DNA from 3 places in the Alkalihalophilus pseudofirmus genome. Region 2 is predicted to be linked to each of the others. Evidence: riboswitches for the same ligand, from Rfam matches in the RefSeq annotation. Region 2 holds a riboswitch; each other region holds the start of a gene.

Region 1 (3,213 bases), 600 kb from region 2:
ATTCCTTGTACGATTCCTGGTTTTGCTTCAGTTAATAAAATATCTTTAATAATCAGCCAAGGGCTTGCTCCGACTGATATAGCCGCTTCAACTACCCCCTTATCAATTTTCCGCATCGATGATTCTACTAATCTTGCAAAGAAAGGAATCGCTGCTACTGATAAAGAAACAGAGGCTGCCACCGGCCCAATTGTACCGCCTACAATGGCTTGTGTTAATGGAATTAATGCGACTAGTAAGATAATAAATGGGATCGAGCGAATTAAGTTTACAATCAGTCCAAGGATGCTTTTGATCCATATATTTTCTAAAAATAACCCTTTATCCGTGACATATAGTAGAATTCCTACCGGAAGGCCGACAAGAATAGCAATGGAAAGGGAGATTCCGACCATAATGACTGTTTGAATAAAAGCTTTATTTAATTCTGGCAGCAATTGAATAAATGTATCAATTGTCATTCGTGATCACCTCCACCCCGACCGCTTTTTCATCTAAGTAAGAGATAACCTTATTAATCTCTTCTTGGTCCCCTATCAGTTCCATAATGAAGACCCCGAGCGGCACTTCTTTGATGTATTCAATTTTCCCGTGCAGTATATTTCCTTTTACATCAAACCCTTTTAATACATCAGAAACAACGGATTCGTGTGCCACATCACCTTGAAAATGAATTTTTATGATTGTGCCTTGGCATGTGTTCATTAATGTTTGCGGGAGCTTAAACTGCATGACGCCATCGATAAATTCTTTTGTCAGCTTTTCTTTTGGCTTAGCAAACAGTTGATACACACTTCCAAGCTCGATGACCTTCCCGTTTTCCATCACAGCCATTCGGTCACATATCTCTTTTACCACTTCCATCTCATGCGTGATGAGAACAATCGTAAGACCTAGCTTTTCGTTTATACTCTTTAACAGTTTTAAGATGGACTGGGTTGTGCTTGGATCAAGGGCAGAGGTTGCTTCATCACAAAGGAGAACCTTTGGATCATTTGCCAGCGCTCTTGCAATACCGACTCTCTGTTTTTGACCGCCGCTTAACTGGCTCGGGTAGTGCTGCGTTTTATCAGAAAGGCCGACTAAATCAAGTAATTCTAGAACTTTCTTTTCACTTTCAGCTTTTGATTTTCCAGCAGCCTTTAAGGCGAAAAAGACATTATCAAATACCGTTTTAGATGATGCGAGATAAAAATGTTGAAAGATCATTCCTATTTTCTGTCTAGCCTCTCGCAATTTACTAGCTTTTAATGAGACTAGGTTCACCCCATCTACATAAATTTCCCCTGAGGTTGGCTTCTCCATTAGGTTAAGGCAGCGTAAAAGTGAGCTTTTTCCTGCCCCGCTATATCCGACAATCCCGAAAATTTCTCCTTTTTCAATCTCAAGGCTGACATTATCCACACCTTTAATCAGGCCCTTTTTTGTTTTATATTCTTTGATGACATTCTTGATCTCTATCATGATTTCCACCTCAGAAACTAAGTAATCTTATTTGAAAACTCAACTTTATAAAAACGTTGGTTCTAGTTCTTATCCACTTCCGTAAAAACAAAAATAAAAACCTCTTCCTATTCAGAAAGAGGTTTGACAATTAAGATCGCACCTCTTATCTTTCAGAGCCATAGCTCTGCAGGATTTAGCACCGACTAAGTATAAACTTAGAGGTTGCCGGACGTCATAGGGCCTGTCCCTCGGTCGCTCTTGATAAGAGTTTTTAAACTATTCAAATTTTCTAAGTTATTTCATCATAATAAAGGATTAAAGAATTGTCAATAGGTTAATGATTTATTCACCTAACAGCTGTAAAAATTCTCTTGTACGGGCCTCTTTTGGATGTTCAAGCAGCTCTCTTGCCTTACCTTCCTCTACTATGAATCCGCCATCCATAAAAAATACTTTATCAGCCACTCGTTTTGCAAAATTCATTTCATGCGTTACGATTACCATCGTCTGCCCTTCTTTAGCCAGTTCTTCAATCACCCTTAACACTTCACCCACGAGCTGCGGGTCTAGTGCTGAAGTTGGCTCATCAAACAACATGACATCAGGATTCATCATTAGGGCTCTAGCTATAGCCACACGCTGCTGCTGCCCTCCTGATAATGCATCTGGATACTTATCCTTATGTTCAAACATACCTACTTTCCTTAACAATTTCTCACCATCTGCAAGAACTGTATTCTTTCTAGCTTTTTTAACGGTTAAAGGAGCCTCTATGATATTTTCCATGACCGTTTTGTGCGGAAAGAGATGAAAGCCTTGAAAGACCATCCCGCTATAAGCACGCAGCTCACTTATATCTTTTTTGGAAACATTCTTTGCTCCAAATTCTATTTTTTTCTCACCTATTGTGATCGTACCGCTATTAGGCAGTTCTAACACATTTAAGCAGCGAAGAAGCGTTGTTTTACCAGAACCTGAAGGCCCTATTAAACAAACCACTTCTCCCTTCTCAACCGAAAAGTCGATGGACTCTAAAACGGTATTCTCGTCAAACTTTTTGTTAAGCTTAGATACATTAATCATTTTGAGTCCTCCTTTATCGCTTACTTAAATAACGATTATATCTCTTCTCTAATCTTTCTTGGAAATAACCGATAATAATACATACCGCCCAATAAATAAGAGCGGCTGTTATATACATCGTCATACTATCAAACGTACGGCCAGCCACAAGTCTTGAGCTGTACAATAATTCTTGGACAGTAATAACGGACGCAAGGGAAGTACCTTTTACGATGTCCATAAAAATATTAAAAGTAGGCGGCAAGGCAATTCGTGTTGCCTGCGGGATAATGACCCTTCTTAATGTTTGAATATAACTCATTTGCAATGAAGCAGCTGCCTCCCATTGGCCACGCGGAACGGACATGATGGCTGATCTAACCACTTCGGCATTGTAAGCAGCAAAGTTAAGACTGATTCCAACAATCCCTGCAACAATGGCACTCTTAAATTCAACCCCTAGTACCGGGATACCATAATAAAGGATAAAGATAAATACAAGTAAAGGTGTTCCCCTCATAAATGAAATATAAATTCTTGCAGGCCATCTGATAAACCAGAACTTTGACATCCGAGCAATTCCTAAGAGTAATCCTAAAATGAGGGCAAAAACCATACTAAATAGAGCGATAATCATCGTTACCTTTAAACCTTCTAGTAAAAAAGGAAGTGAATTCATCGCAAGTTCCGGGTCATATAAATACT
Region 2 (3,213 bases):
TGATTTAGGAAATGTTATTTTCCTTGATTTGCGAGACCGCTCAGGCATTGTTCAAGTTGTTTTTAGCCCAGAGGTTAATAAAGAAGCACTTGAGACAGCAGAACGTGTTCGTAATGAATACGTACTTGAAGTAGAAGGTACAGTCGTTGCGCGTGACGCGCGTACAGTAAATGACAAGATTGAGACAGGGACGATCGAAATTCATGTAACAAAAGTAGAAGTACTCAATGCTTCAAAATCACTTCCATTCCAAATCGAAGCTGATACAGATGCATCAGAGGATGTGCGTCTGCGTTACCGTTACTTAGATTTACGCCGTCCTGATATGCAGGAAACATTTAAACTACGCCACAAAACAACAAAGTTAATTCGTAATTTCTTAGACGAAGAAGCATTTCTTGAAATTGAAACACCAATGCTTACAAAGAGTACACCTGAAGGAGCTCGTGACTATCTTGTTCCAAGCCGCGTGCACCATGGTGAATTTTATGCTCTTCCGCAGTCGCCGCAAATCTTCAAGCAGCTTTTAATGGTGTCTGGTTTTGAACGTTACTACCAAGTGGTTCGCTGTTTCCGTGATGAAGACCTACGTGCAGACCGTCAGCCAGAATTCACCCAAATTGATATTGAGACTTCTTTTATGGATAAAGAAGACCTTCTTTCAATGACAGAGAAAATGATGGCAAAAGTTTTAAAGGAAACAAAAGGTGTAGAAGTTTCCCTTCCAATGCCTCGTCTGACGTATGATGAAGCAATGAACCGTTATGGCTCTGATAAGCCGGATACACGGTTTGAAATGGAGTTAATTGAGCTCTCAGATGTAGTCCGTGACTCAAGCTTTAAAGTATTTACAAGTGCGATTAACGGCGGCGGTATTGTGAAAGGCTTAAATCTTAAAGGCGGGGCAAGTAAAATGTCTCGTAAGGAAATTGACGCGTTAACTGAATTTGTTAAGCCGTATGGTGCAAAAGGTCTTGCTTGGCTGAAGGTTGAAGCAGATGGCTTAAAAGGCCCGATTGCTAAATTCTTTGAAGGGGAACATGCAGAGAACCTTCTAAGTGCGATGAATGGGGAAGAAGGCGATTTATTATTCTTTGCAGCAGACAAAGCGCAAGTTGTCTTTGACAGCCTTGGTGCACTTCGTCTGAAGTTCGGTAAAGAGTTCGACTTAATTGATAAAGATGCATTTAATTTCTTATGGGTTGTTGACTTCCCGCTCGTTGAATATGATGAGGATGCAAAGCGTTATGTCGCTCTTCACCACCCGTTCACAAGTCCTAAGAAAGCAGATCGTGACCTGCTTGCTACAGATCCTGCATCTGTTCGTGCCGAGGCTTATGACCTTGTATTAAATGGTTATGAACTTGGCGGCGGTTCACAGCGTATTTATGAGCGTGAAATTCAAGAGCATATGTTTAGAGCGCTAGGGTTCTCAGAAGAAGAAGCAAAAGAACAATTCGGCTTCTTACTTGAAGCATTTGAATATGGTACACCACCGCACGGGGGAATCGCTCTTGGACTTGACCGTCTAATCATGCTTCTAGCAGGGCGTACAAACTTACGTGATACGATTGCATTCCCTAAAACAGCAAGTGCAAGCTGCTTATTAACTAATGCACCAAGCGAAGTAAGTCTTGATCAGTTAATTGACCTTAATTTATCCATCATCGGTAATAAGACGGATAAGGTCGAAGTATAAAGCATTCTAAGAGACTGCCTAGATCATTGGGCAGTCTCTTTTTTTAAGTCTATTTACAACCTGAGGAACGAGAGCAGCATTTAAAATAATACAGAGAGAAAATATAAGTGAAAAAATGATTGACTGTTTCATTTGAGATGCGTATAATCAGACTCAATAGAAAATTCGAAACAGTATGAGATGGAGATCTCATCCTTATCAAGAGTGGTGGAGGGACTGACCCGATGAAACCCGGCAACCGGTTTGTATGCCTATACAAACAAAGGTGCTACGTTCAGCAGAATGAATTCATTCTGAAAGATAAGGGAAGGCAGTGAAAACCTTTCCTTTTGGAAAGGTTTTTTTGCATTCATGATTATACAAGTTTAGATGAGACGAGGAGAGAGGCACATGCTTAAAATAGGAATACTTGGTTTTGGAACAGTTGGTAAGGGAGTGTATGACCGCTTTCATAGAACGAGAGAAACGATTGAACGTCAATTAGGGGAGTCATTTGCAATTGAAGCGATTTTAGTTAAAGATCGTCAAAAAGATCGGGCTTCTTTAGAGGAAGGTCTTGTGACTACTGATTGGGATGAATTTAAAAATCATCACTCCTATGATATTGTCTTTGAAGCGATCGGAGGTATTGAACCAGCGTATTCATATACGAAACATTTTCTTACTCAAGGGATTCCGGTTATTTCAGCGAACAAGAAATTGATCGCATCAAGAGGGGAAGACCTTGAAGCTTGTGCACAAGCTGGCGGCACCTTTTATGGATATGAGGCGGCTGTTGCGGGTGCTATTCCTATTATAAATGCGCTGCGTGCCACCCTTAGCACAACTTCGATTGATCGAGTTCGAGGCATTTTAAATGGAACAACAAACTATATGTTAACGGAAATGATTCAAAAAGAGAGAAGCTTTGCTGATGTGCTGCTTGAGGCTCAGCAGCTAGGCTATGCAGAAAGTGATCCAACTGATGATATTGAAAGCTATGATGCGTGGTATAAATTGATCATTTTAAGCAGACTCTGTTTTGGTAAATGGAGTGACACGGAACAGATTACTCGTTACGGGGTAAGTGAGATTGAAAATTGGCATGTAGAGGTAGCAAATGAACTTGGCTGTCAGGTGAAACTAATTGGTGATGCAAAGCTAGAAGATGGAGAAGTGAGAGGTATTGTGTCCCCTGCCTTTGTTGCTGGTGATGAACTTCTAGCATCCATCAACGGGGTCGTAAATGCTGTTGTCCTTTACGGGGAAGATATTGATCAACTATCGTTTGCCGGCCCAGGAGCTGGAGGGGCTGCTACAGCGAATAGTATGGTAGAAGATTTTATTCTTCATAGTCGTTATGATGGTGATCGTGTTGTGGCAGAAGAGCAACATGAAGCAAAAGAAGAGAGCAGCTATTCAATGGTATTTGTCAATCAAGCAAGTTACGGGGAATGTCTGCACTGGGCTGAAGCATATAGTGTTGAAATCGTTGAATCCATCCCGCATTCAGAAGGTGAGGCATGGATTGTTAA
Region 3 (3,213 bases), 1.5 Mb from region 2:
GATTTAAGAAGAATTTCATCTTTTCAATGTGTATAAGAAAAAAAGTACCTGTTTTGGGGCAGGTACTTTTTTTTCAAATATATGAATAACAATGATTCTTATTCTCAATACTAAGAGTATAAAAAGAAGGCACGGAGAATGCCCTCTTTTTATACTCTTAGCTTGGTTCGAACGTTTTACAATCCGTCTCCTCTTGACGATCTGCTTGTTTCCCTTTATGACTGATTACATAGATCTTATCCGCTGCACATTGGTTACCATGCGACCAATGTACACAATTGTTCACTTCACATAAAACATCTTGTGCCATATTAGTCCACCTCCCTCTTACTGCCTAGTTTGGCCTTTTTTGAAGAGAAGCATACATAGAAGTGTTTCTATTATTTGTTATACCCCGATTATCTAAACTAAAACAAAAAACACAATCTCTCAAATGAGAAATTGTGTTTTTTTGTATTTCTTTTAATAAAACTGTAAATTAAAGTCCTGCTTGTTCTTTAAGAACAGACGCTTTATCCGTTTGCTCCCATGGAAGCTCAATATCTGTACGTCCAAAGTGTCCGTATGCTGCTGTTTGCTTATAAATAGGACGACGAAGGTCAAGCATTTTAATGATGCCAGCAGGACGAAGGTCAAAGTTATCACGAACTAATGAAACAAGTGTTTCTTCAGAAACTTTACCTGTACCAAATGTATCAATTGAAATTGACACCGGCTGAGCAACACCGATTGCATATGCAAGCTGCACCTCACACTTATCAGCTAATCCAGCTGCAACGATGTTCTTCGCTACATAACGAGCTGCATAAGCACCTGAACGGTCAACTTTTGTTGCATCTTTACCAGAGAATGCACCGCCGCCGTGACGAGCATATCCACCGTAAGTGTCTACAATGATTTTACGTCCAGTTAAACCAGCATCCCCTTGAGGTCCGCCGATAACAAAGCGTCCTGTTGGGTTAATGAAGTATTTCGTATCCTCATCAAGCAATTCAGCTGGTACAACCGGGTTAATGACATACTCTTTTAAGTTGCGTTGAATTTGCTCAAGAGTTACTTCTGGATGATGTTGAGTGGAGATAACAATCGTATCAATACGAGCTGGTTTTCCGTCCTCATCATATTCCACAGTCACTTGTGTTTTCCCATCTGGACGTAAGTAAGGAAGAATTTCTTCTTTACGTACTTCAGTTAAGCGGCGAGCTAGTTTATGACTTAATGAAATAGGAAGCGGCATAAGTTCTTTTGTTTCGTTATTTGCATAACCAAACATTAAACCTTGGTCACCTGCACCAATTGCTTCAATTTCTGCATCAGTCATTTGTCCTTCGCGAGCTTCTAATGCTTGGTCAACCCCAGCTGCGATATCTGCTGATTGCTCATCAATTGATGTTAAAACAGCACAAGTCTCTGCATCAAAACCATATTTAGCACGTGTGTAACCAATTCCTTTGATCGTCTCACGAACGACTTTAGGGATATCTACATATGTGTTTGTAGTGATCTCACCCGCAACTAAAACTAAACCAGTTGTTACAGATGTTTCACAAGCTACACGAGCATTAGGATCTTTCGCTAAGATCTCATCAAGAATCGCATCAGAGATTTGATCACTAATTTTATCTGGATGACCTTCTGTTACTGATTCTGATGTAAATAAACGACGACTTTGCTTTTCTACCATGTTCAAATTCCTCCTATGCAGACAACTACAACGGTTGTGTGCGAATGATTTGAGACGGCACTCGTTTCTCATCCAATGGGTGATAAAACGGTTTAAGACGTGTATAAACGTAGAAAACCCCATTCCATCGAGGAAAAGGGTTGAAATGTTTACCTTTCGCCTCTTATCGTTCAAGGCAGCTGCCTTGCAGGTTAGCACCTTTTCACTCGTTTGGCATGAGTGTTGGTTGCTGGGTTTCTTCGGGCCTGTCCCTCCACCTACTCTGGATAAGAGTATCCGTTCGCGACATATCATAACGTACATAGAATCCTCTGTCAACACCGGCCGAAAATTCACTAATATTCATACTTTTAGTCGGAGTAGAACTCGTTTATAATGAGTTATACTATTCATTAATTAATGTCATTTTATTTTCATCACCATCTAGATTAAACCGTTTTCTTCTATATAGTATTATGCTTCTTCCAGAATTCATCTCTTCATATTTTATGGACTTATTCATTTAAAGTCTTCTTCATTTTCGTCTCAAATCGTAAGAACTAACACCTTTTCCCCTTTGGCCCTTTCAATACCAAAAGGGCGGCTTTTGGTTCATTGCATCATTTTTCAAAAAAACTTTCACATTAGTATAGACTAATAGATATAATGTGTTATACTAATTGACATAGAAACGATGACAAGTACCAAATACCAATAAAAAGTTAAATTACTTTAAATAGGAAAGGGTTTTGCGACAATGACTACTTTAAGCCTTACATCAGAACTTGACCAATTATTGAAAAGTGAGCAGACACACCATGATTTACCGATCTCGGCATTAGTTGAAAAATCACTGATGCGTAAAGAAGGTAAATTAACAGCTTCTGGTGCATTAAGCGTTGAGACTGGTACGTACACAGGACGTTCGCCAAAAGATAAGTTCATTGTCAACGAGCCAAGTGTAGCCGACAAAATTGCATGGGGCCCTGTTAATCAGCCAATCGAGAAGGATGTATTTACGAAGCTTTACAAAAAAGTGCTGGCCCACCTTGGAACGAAAGAAGAATTATTTGTTTCAAAGGGATATGCTGGAGCTGATAAAAACTTCCGTCTTTCTTTAAAAGTTGTAAATGAATTTGCATGGCATCAAGCTTTTGCTAGACAATTATTTATCCGTCCAACTGCTGAGGAATTGAATCAAGAAACAATTGCAGACTTTACGATTGTTTCAGCACCAACGTTTAAAGCTGATCCTGCAGTAGATGGAACTCGCTCTGAAACATTCATTATTATTTCATTTGAAGAACGTATCGTTTTAATTGGAGGAACTGAATATGCAGGTGAAATGAAAAAATCTATTTTCTCTGTGATGAACTTCATGCTCCCTGAACAAAACGTTCTTTCAATGCACTGCTCTGCGAATGCAGGAAAAGAAGGCGATGTTGCTTTATTCTTTGGCTTATCAGGTACAGGTAAAACTACCTTATCTGCTGACCCGAATCGTTACTTAATTGGAGATGATGAGCACGGCTGGTCATCTAACGGTGTAT

What was found. Region 2 has a riboswitch for S-adenosylmethionine ahead of PQ478_RS04165 (homoserine dehydrogenase). Riboswitches for the same ligand answer to the same signal wherever they lie in the genome.
Region 1: linked by a shared signal. The riboswitch ahead of PQ478_RS01170 (methionine ABC transporter ATP-binding protein) and the one ahead of PQ478_RS04165 (homoserine dehydrogenase) in region 2 are both predicted to bind S-adenosylmethionine.
Region 3: linked by a shared signal. The riboswitch ahead of metK (methionine adenosyltransferase) and the one ahead of PQ478_RS04165 (homoserine dehydrogenase) in region 2 are both predicted to bind S-adenosylmethionine.

What each region holds. Positions count from the first base shown of each region.
Region 1 covers NZ_CP117835.1:209,856-213,068, reverse strand. The annotation lists gene PQ478_RS01175 (methionine ABC transporter permease) at 1-461, opposite strand, end outside; gene PQ478_RS01170 (methionine ABC transporter ATP-binding protein) at 451-1,464, opposite strand; SAM riboswitch class I at 1,607-1,714, opposite strand; gene PQ478_RS01165 (amino acid ABC transporter ATP-binding protein) at 1,789-2,529, opposite strand; gene PQ478_RS01160 (amino acid ABC transporter permease) at 2,543-3,213, opposite strand, start outside.
Region 2 covers NZ_CP117835.1:810,444-813,656, forward strand. The annotation lists gene aspS (aspartate--tRNA ligase) at 1-1,699, shown strand, start outside; SAM riboswitch class I at 1,892-2,006, shown strand; gene PQ478_RS04165 (homoserine dehydrogenase) at 2,090-3,213, shown strand, end outside.
Region 3 covers NZ_CP117835.1:3,349,184-3,352,396, forward strand. The annotation lists gene PQ478_RS17680 (hypothetical protein) at 1-36, shown strand, start outside; gene PQ478_RS17685 (DUF1540 domain-containing protein) at 158-310, opposite strand; gene metK (methionine adenosyltransferase) at 479-1,684, opposite strand; SAM riboswitch class I at 1,845-1,957, opposite strand; gene pckA (phosphoenolpyruvate carboxykinase (ATP)) at 2,421-3,213, shown strand, end outside.